DNA from 4 places in the Jeotgalicoccus saudimassiliensis genome. Region 4 is predicted to be linked to each of the others. Evidence: riboswitches for the same ligand, from Rfam matches in the RefSeq annotation. Region 4 holds a riboswitch; each other region holds the start of a gene.
What was found. Region 4 has a riboswitch for S-adenosylmethionine ahead of metK (methionine adenosyltransferase). Riboswitches for the same ligand answer to the same signal wherever they lie in the genome.
Positions count from the first base shown of each region.

Region 1: it holds a riboswitch for S-adenosylmethionine, as region 4 does, so the genes downstream of both, RZ44_RS01130 (methionine ABC transporter ATP-binding protein) here and metK (methionine adenosyltransferase) in region 4, are expected to answer to the same signal.
Region 2: it holds a riboswitch for S-adenosylmethionine, as region 4 does, so the genes downstream of both, RZ44_RS03245 (methionine ABC transporter ATP-binding protein) here and metK (methionine adenosyltransferase) in region 4, are expected to answer to the same signal.
Region 3: it holds a riboswitch for S-adenosylmethionine, as region 4 does, so the genes downstream of both, RZ44_RS07595 (methionine ABC transporter ATP-binding protein) here and metK (methionine adenosyltransferase) in region 4, are expected to answer to the same signal.

Region 1 covers NZ_CCSE01000001.1:224,056-226,261, reverse strand. The annotation lists gene RZ44_RS01130 (methionine ABC transporter ATP-binding protein) at 1-899, opposite strand, end outside; SAM riboswitch class I at 981-1,079, opposite strand; gene RZ44_RS01125 (thioredoxin family protein) at 1,114-1,353, opposite strand; gene RZ44_RS01120 (toprim domain-containing protein) at 1,385-1,792, opposite strand; gene gcvH (glycine cleavage system protein GcvH) at 1,888-2,206, opposite strand, start outside.
Region 2 covers NZ_CCSE01000001.1:680,799-683,004, forward strand. The annotation lists gene RZ44_RS03240 (SprT-like domain-containing protein) at 379-849, shown strand; SAM riboswitch class I at 922-1,024, shown strand; gene RZ44_RS03245 (methionine ABC transporter ATP-binding protein) at 1,085-2,098, shown strand; gene RZ44_RS03250 (methionine ABC transporter permease) at 2,091-2,206, shown strand, end outside.
Region 3 covers NZ_CCSE01000001.1:1,529,006-1,531,211, reverse strand. The annotation lists gene RZ44_RS07600 (methionine ABC transporter permease) at 1-77, opposite strand, end outside; gene RZ44_RS07595 (methionine ABC transporter ATP-binding protein) at 67-1,098, opposite strand; SAM riboswitch class I at 1,262-1,361, opposite strand; gene RZ44_RS07590 (NUDIX hydrolase) at 1,454-2,038, opposite strand; gene RZ44_RS07585 (DUF554 domain-containing protein) at 2,061-2,206, opposite strand, start outside.
Region 4 covers NZ_CCSE01000001.1:1,176,374-1,178,579, reverse strand. The annotation lists gene pckA (phosphoenolpyruvate carboxykinase (ATP)) at 1-347, opposite strand, end outside; SAM riboswitch class I at 690-793, shown strand; gene metK (methionine adenosyltransferase) at 893-2,077, shown strand; gene RZ44_RS05615 (nuclease-related domain-containing protein) at 2,107-2,206, shown strand, end outside.

The sequences.
Region 1 (2,206 bases), 950 kb from region 4:
TTAATATTCCCGGAAAGAATGTTTACATCGAGACCATAGTCCCTGATGACCTGTGAGACGATCGGCGACTTCGTTCTCGTGCCTACAAATGTCAGTTTCACGATAGTCGATGTCGGGAAAGCCGCTTTAATCTCTTCCATTGCCACAGCATGATCGTCATCGGAAATATCGTCTTTGACGAAACGTTTCGTCACACCTGACTGCGGGTTCTGGAATAATTCGATGACCGGGCCGACTTCAACCACTTTACCGTTTTCCATTACAGCTGCTCGGTCACAAATCTTTCTGATGACGTGCATTTCATGTGTTATCAGTACGATTGTTAAACTCATTTTTTTCGTAATGTCGACGAGCAGATCGAGTACTTCATCCGTCGTTTCCGGGTCCAATGCACTCGTCGCCTCATCACACAGCAGAACCTGCGGCTCATTAGACAGCGCCCGCGCAATACCGACGCGCTGTTTCTGTCCGCCTGAAAGTTCACTCGGATAGTTATTTTCACGGCCTTCAAGTCCGACCAGTCTGATTAACTCAGCCACACGTGCGCGGCGTTCTTTTTTCGGCACCCCTGCGATTTCGAGCGGAAAACTGATGTTTTCAGCTACTGTCCGTGACCAGAGCAGATTGAAATGCTGGAAAATCATCGATACTTTCTGGCGTTTCCTGCGAAGGTCCTTCAATGACATACCGCTGATTTCATCACCTGTGACAGTGACTGTTCCCTCAGTCGGCTGCTCCAGACCGTTTAAAAGACGGATCAGCGTCGATTTCCCGGCACCGGAGTATCCGATGACACCGAAAATTTCACCTTTTTTAACGTGAAGGCCGACATTATCCACTGCCGTTATATTCTGGTTTTTAGTTTTAAATATTTTAGTAACGTTACTGATATCTATCATGTCAATTTCCTTTCTCCCCCGCCGGACTATTCAAAAAAGCCTGCTCCAAATAATGAGCAGGCTTTTTAACGTTCATTCGGCCTCTCATCTCTGGAAATTCATCCGGTGATTTGGCACCTTGTCGCAGTGACGGTTGCCGTGGCTTCAAAGGGCACTTCCCTCCACCACTCTTGATAAGAGTAAATATTTAATTAAATCAATATTATCAGACAATTTAATCCTCGTCAATCAAAAATTCCGTCAGTACTTCGTTTAAATAAGTGACCGACTGGAATGCATAAACTTCCTTCACCAGTCTGCCGTTTTTAAATAGCAACAGTGCTGGTGCAGAACGAATCTGATAAACTTCGATCAATGTTTTATAAAAGTTTAAGTTGATACGTTCGTAGGAAATGCCTCTCGTACTGGCCGCAACACTCAGCATCGTTTCTGCAATATCACATGTTTTACACATCGTTGCGTAGCCGAAAATAATGTACCGTTCCCTATCCCGTATGTTCCCTAATATATCTTCCGTTGAAATTGTTTCCTTCACGATAAAACTTACCTTTCATTATTAAGCTTGTATCTACATAAAATCCGTGCCTGAAGAGGAGGTTTGCGAGATAGTCATGCGGACAGCGTCCGACTTCCCCGAATTTGGGATCTATATAAATATGTGTACTTTCACTTAAATGTTTTTTAAACCACTTACGAATTTTTCTTCCTTCCTTATCCGCATCGGATAAGATAAAAATTTGAGAATCACCAAGCTGTTCGATAATTTCGTCCAATTTTGAAATACCCATGGTTCCGAATGTGCAAATAATCTGTACCGGCTCCACCAGTACTTCTTCCAATCTGCGCTTATCAGTCTTACCTTCAACAATGAGTACTTTATCAGAAAGATTCATTCGTATCACCCTTAGTTAATTTTTTATATAAATTCACTTTAAGCAATAAATACAAATTTGAAAAAAACTCCGGACAAATGCCCGGAGTTTAAGTATTATTTCTCGATTACTGCCTGGTAACCAGCAGCGTCAAGAAGATTATCTAATTCGCTTTCATCTGAAAGTTCAACTTTCAGCATCCAAGCACCTTCGTATGGACTTTCGTTTACAAGTTCAGGACTGTCTTCAAGCTCTTCGTTCACAGCAACTACAGAACCAGAAACTGGCGCATATAGTTCAGAAACAGTTTTCACTGATTCTACGCTTCCGAAAGAATCACCTGTAGAGATGTCGTCGCCTTCTTCTGGAAGTTCAACAAACACGATATCTCCAAGCTCAGACTGTGCAAAATCAGTAATCCCGATAATTGCAGTA
Region 2 (2,206 bases), 500 kb from region 4:
TTATGAAATATTTTCAGTTTAATTTCAGGTACGGGTTGCAATTCAAATGACTATAGTTAATAATTACACTATATAAAACCTATTTCAATGAAAAATTACCATGAATATTACAAACACGTTACAAAGCGAAAGAATTTGCCCGATAACCTTGAAATGTTCCGAACATTAAATTATAATGAGAATACATTAAGAAATACATAACAGAACGAACACACACAAGTTAAAGCTATACTCTTCATATCATTAACTAACTCGTTCTTCGATAGTGCCTATGGCCTAGATATCATATTATATTATTTATCTGTTAGGGAGACTTTGATCTCCCTTTTTTGTTGTCTTTTTTTAGATAGTTAATACAGCTGAGAAGGTGAGTATATTATGAACGCCGAACAATTACATAATACTGCTGATAAATTTCTGCTGGAAAATTTCAATCTCAGACTTGAAATACCACTCCGAATATCTAAGCGGATGAAATCAAAATTAGGCGCATTTCAGATTAAAATGCGGGACGGTAAAGTCATTTCACAGGAAATCGTTATGTCCCATACATTTATCGAACATAATGATGAATCAGCTGTTATCGATGTACTGTTTCACGAATGTGTCCACTATGCACTGTATACCAAAAGAAAACCGTACAGAGATTCTGACAGTGAATTTAATGAGACGCTTGACCGTCTCGGTATTTCTAAAACGCGAACTTATCAATATAAAGGAGAGTCTCATTTATACGAATGCAGAACGTGCGGCTATCAATTTACGAAACGTGTTAAAGGTTATAACAAGCGCTATATATGCAGACACTGCCGGGGGAAGTTTATATATAAAGGGGCAGTCAAAACCTGATAAAAACAAATTATTAAAAATTGTTTGACAATTAAATCGTGTTGCTCTAGTATGAAATACAATTAAATAAGAAAATTATCCAGAGAGACGGAGGGATCAGGCCCTGTGAAATCTCAGCAGCAGGCTTTTTAAGTACTGTGCTAATTCCTGCAGGCAGCGGCTTGAAAGATAATCATACAATGCCATTTGTCTATACAGATAAATGGTTTTTTATTTATATACTAGGAGGGACTGCATGAGCATTCAGCTGGACAGCGTTTCAAAAACGTATCATTTAAAAGGTAGAACTGTTGAAGCATTAAAGCCGACATCACTGACGGTTGAAACCGGTGAAATCTTCGGACTGATCGGTTACTCGGGTGCCGGTAAAAGTACACTTGTCAGACTGATTAATTTGCTGGAAAGACCGTCTGAAGGCACAGTGACTGTCGGAAATGACGTTCTGACAGAATTGTCACCGAAAGATCTCCGTATCAGACGCCAGAAAATCGGGATGATTTTCCAGCAGTTTAATTTAATCGAATCAAAAACGGTATATGAAAATATAGAATTTGTTCTTAAAGCCAGTAAATACAATAAAAAAGACGTACCGGCAAGGATTAAAGAACTGCTTGACCTCGTCGGCTTAAATGACAAATCAAATATAAGTGCCGGCAATTTAAGCGGCGGGCAGAAGCAGCGGATCGGCATTGCAAGAGCACTTGCCAACAATCCCGACATACTGCTCTGTGATGAAGCAACGAGTGCGCTCGATCCGGATACGACAAAGAGTATACTGAACCTTCTTAAAAGTATTAACCGGTCGCTCGGAATTACGATGGTTGTCATTACTCACGAAATGGAAGTGATTAAAGAAATCGCGGACCGTGTCGGGGTAATGTCTGCCGGAGAAATTATTGAAACCGGTGAAACTTACAGCGTGTTCAGCCATCCGAAGGAAGAAATTACGAAGGATTTTGTACAGGAAATATATAATTTTGAAGTGCCTGCACAAATTAAGGAAACGCCTGAAAACCAGGTCATCACCATTCAATTTCTGAGTGAGAATGCTGAAGAAAATTATTTAAATCAGCTGTACCGCGACTTTGATTTAAGCATCAGTATTTTAAATGGCCGCATTGAATATATTAAAGAAAAACCGCTCGGTTTTCTCATGTTCCAGGTGTCGGGAGACACTCCGGAAATCGACCGTCTTAAATCACACATCGATAATACACACGGCATAGAAAGGGTGGGTTATATTGGATAACTTAAATCAGCTTTGGCCATTACTTTACCGTGCACTGCTTGAAACGGCACTGATGGTTTCAATTTCAATATTTTTTGCAGTTCTTATCGGTCTGCCGCTTGGCATACT
Region 3 (2,206 bases), 350 kb from region 4:
GAAAAAATAAATGAAATACTGACCATCTGGACAGTTTCCAAAAATGCTTCGAATATCGTACTCCAGCTAACCAGCATATGTATTCACCTCACTGTACTGAACATTGTTTTCCGTTAAATAAAGCAGTGCTTTTTTGAGTTCCTCAGCCTCACCGTCAAACTGAACGATTAAATTGCCGAAAGGCACACCCTGCAGTTCTGTTATATTGCCGAAAAGGACATTGACGTCGAGATTATAAAGCTTGCTGATTTGAGACAGATACGGTTTTACAGCGAGCTGACTGATAAAGTTAATTCTGTAAATAAACTGGCTGCTGCTGCTGTCATCAATCAGTTCCCGGACGTAATTCGGCAGTTCTGTCTGCATAACGGTGTTGACGAATCGTCTGCCCGTTTCTGTCTGCGGACTGGAGAACACATCGAAGACTGAACCGCGTTCAATTATTTTTCCTTTCTCCATTACAGCTACTTTATGACAGATATCGCGGATGACAGACATTTCATGAGTAATCAGCAGAATTGTTATGTTGTACTCTTTATTTATCTTCTTTAGAAGTTTCAGAATCGACTCTGTTGTATCAGGATCGAGTGCTGACGTGGCTTCATCGCACAAAAGAATCGACGGATTCGTCGCAAGTGCCCGGGCAATGCCGACACGTTGTTTCTGACCGCCTGACAGCTGATCGGGATATTGGGATGCTTTATCCGACAGACCGACGAACTCAAGCAGCTCCGTGACGCGCTCCTTAATTTCGCTCTTCGGCGTTTTATTTAAAATAAGCGGCATTGCGACATTCGTATAAATCGTTTTTGAATTTAATAAATTAAAGTGCTGGAATATCATTCCGATACGCTTCTTTGTGATACGCAGTTCAGCCGGTGTCAGCGCAGTTAAATCTTTGTCATCGACGATGACCTGTCCTGCGGAGACGCGTTCCAGCTGATTGACGCAGCGTATTAATGTGCTTTTACCTGCTCCGCTGTATCCGACGACACCGTATATTTCGCCGGTATCGACTTTGAAGTTAATATTATCAAGGGCATGAATTTCTGCATCGCTGCCCTGATACGTTTTATCTACACCGATAAACTCAATCATGTAAAACGCTCCTTAAACATAGTTAAATAGTATGAATTAAAAAATGTAATAAAAATACACCAGTATAAGACCGGTGTTTTTTAAAAACCAGCTATACATTCTTTTGAATAAAGAAATAACCTCTTCTTAAAATATAAGAAGAGGCCGATATGTATAGTCGCTCTTCTCATCTTTTAGCGTAATGCTACAGGATTTGGCACAGTACAATTAAGTCTGTTGCCGAGATTTCACAGGGCCAGTCCCTCCATCTCTCTTGATAAGAAATTAAGTTATTTGAATATTTGATTTAAACTAACTATAGAGCAGCGCAGATTTAATGTCAACATAAAATTAAAATTAATTTCAAAGTGACTATTTAAGTATGCTGCTTAATGCTTGCTATAACAGCATTTATATAACTGTTTTCATGTGGTACAAAATCAGTTTTGCTGATCTGTATATCGTTAACAGTGATTGAGTCTGCTTCTTCAGACCACAGTTCTTCAAATGCAGACAGCTCAATTTTAAATACGCCGGATACTTCATTATCCATAAACACGTAATCAGGTACGGTATTTTCCGGAATGTTATATAAAAACACATGACATAATTCTTTGTCGATAAAATTACCGATGATAATTTCGTCACGTACTGTACCGGTGTAAGTTAAATCATCCGGAGTCAGTTCAATACCGAGTTCTTCTTTAATTTCCCGGACGCCGTCATTAACGTCTTCATCGGAGCTTAAATGGCCGGCCGCGGTTATATCCAGCTGATTTGGAAAATCTTTTTTATCCGGACTGCGAAGCTGGAAATGGACATATTTCCGTCCGCGTTCTTTACTGACGAACCAGCAGTGAAACGTTTCGTGCCACAGCCCCAGCTGATGAGCGGAGGTACGGGACGCTGTACCTGTTAAATTGCCCTGTGCGTCAAATATATTAAGCAGTTCTTCTTCCATAATCAATGCATCTCCTTTGAAGCTAGAACATTTGTACAAAGAATAAGCTGATTGTTTCCCAGTAATACTGAATGACTATAAACAGTACAGCAAATAACAGTGCCGGCAGCATATTCGCTACTCTTATATTCATTAGACCGAGGAGCCGGATACCGATGGCAATAATCA
Region 4 (2,206 bases):
TGTGTATGCGGGTCTGCGCCTGCATAGCCGTTAAAGACAAATAATTCCTCTTTGTCATTTAAATATGTAGTAACTTTCTCAAATAAGTTATCGAAGATTTCCTGTGAAATAGGCTGGTTGACTTCGCCCCAGTCAATCTTGCTGTCGGATACGCTGTCTTTTACAATGAAACGGTCTTTCGGGCTGCGTCCGGTGTACTCGCCTGTCTGTGCGCGAAGTGCTCCTGTATTTGTAAGTACGGCCTCACCGCGACGGATTGATGCTTCCACCAGTTCTGCATTTGATAACTGTTTCTGTGTAGAAGGTTTGTTAACAAGACCTTCGATTAAACTCTTATGATTAACCATGATTCGCCTCCAAGATATTTGTCATTAACGAACTATTTAGAAATTAGTATAACACATTAGTTTTTAGGTTTACACAGATAAAGGGACAACATTCACACATTTTGCTTTAATTTTTGCAAATTATTAACATAAGATATGTTTATGGTGATTTATAATTATGGTAAGAATATATTTATTTTATGTGGTACTAAATGCCGTTATTTAATACAAAATATTACGCAGTTTAGACGAATTAAACTCTATATATTGTAGAAATTATCTCCATCTGTTCCAAACCGCAGCACAAACTCCCGGTTAATCTTGATTTGAATTTCACAATAATGTAAGATGTATATAAGTTATCTCTTATCAAGAGGTGGTGGAGGGATCCAAACCCTGTGAAGCCAGAGCAACCTCCTTTTCAAGAAAGGTGCTAAAGAATGCAGAGTAATTCTGACCGATAAGAGAAAAGGGCGAGCCTTTTTCTCTGTTTAATATGGAGAAAAAGGTTTTATTTTTTGCTTTTGAGAGATGGCTAAATGAGCTGTAAAAGGAGATTTTTATAAATGTCAGAACGTAAATTATTTACATCGGAGTCAGTCACAGAGGGACACCCGGATAAAATTGCAGACCAGATTTCGGATGCAATTCTCGATGCAATACTTGAAGGTGACCCGTACGCGCGTGTTGCCTGCGAAACTGTAGTAAACACAGGCCTTGCGATGATCGTCGGGGAAATCAGCACGGAGACTTACGTGGATATTCCGAAAACTGTCAGAGAAACAGTTAAGGAAATCGGCTATGTCGATGCGAAGTACGGTTACGATTTTAAAACAATGTCAGTATTAACAGGTATCGATGAGCAGTCGGAAGACATCGCTGTCGGTGTAAACAATGCATTTGAAACACGCGAATCACAAGGTGTCTCTACAGGTGCAGGTGACCAGGGCTTAATGTTCGGTTATGCAACAAACGAGACGAAGGAATTCATGCCGCTGCCGATTTCACTGGCACACAAAATCTCACGCCGCCTGACAGAAGTGCGAAAAGACAATACAATTTCATATCTGCGCCCGGACGGTAAATCACAGGTGACTGTTGAATACGGAGAAGACGGCAAACCGAAGAGAGTCGACACAATCGTTATCTCTACACAGCACCACGAAAACATTCCGGCAACACAAATTTATGATGATCTTCTGAAATACGTAGTACAGGAAGTTGTTCCTGCCGAACTGCTTGATGAAGAAACTAAATACTTCATCAATCCTACCGGCCGTTTCGTTATCGGCGGACCGCAGGGTGATGCGGGGCTTACGGGCCGTAAAATCATCGTTGATACGTACGGCGGATATGCCCGTCACGGCGGCGGTGCATTCAGCGGGAAGGACCCGACTAAAGTTGACCGTTCTGCAGCATACGCAGCACGCTACATTGCAAAAAACATCGTAGCGAGCGGTATCGCAGAAAAATGTGAAATTCAGCTGGCGTACGCAATCGGCGTATCACAGCCTGTATCTATCGCCGTTGATACTTTTGAAACAGGGAAATATGACGAAGCAAAAATTACAGAAGTCATCAGAGAACTGTTTAATTTATCACCAGATGGTATTATAGATATGCTAAACTTAAGAAGACCAATTTATAAACAGACTGCAAGTTATGGACATTTTGGTCGCACGGACATCGACCTGCCATGGGAAAGACTGGACAAAGTCGATGCACTGAAAGATCTTCTTAGAAATAGCTAATTCATGCAGTTGCGAAAGAGAGGAATAAAATGAATACTGATATTTTTACAGATCCGATATTTATCGCGGTCGCAGCAGTACTTCTTATCATTGTAATCTGGTTTTTAGTGTATTACTTTAAACACCGCA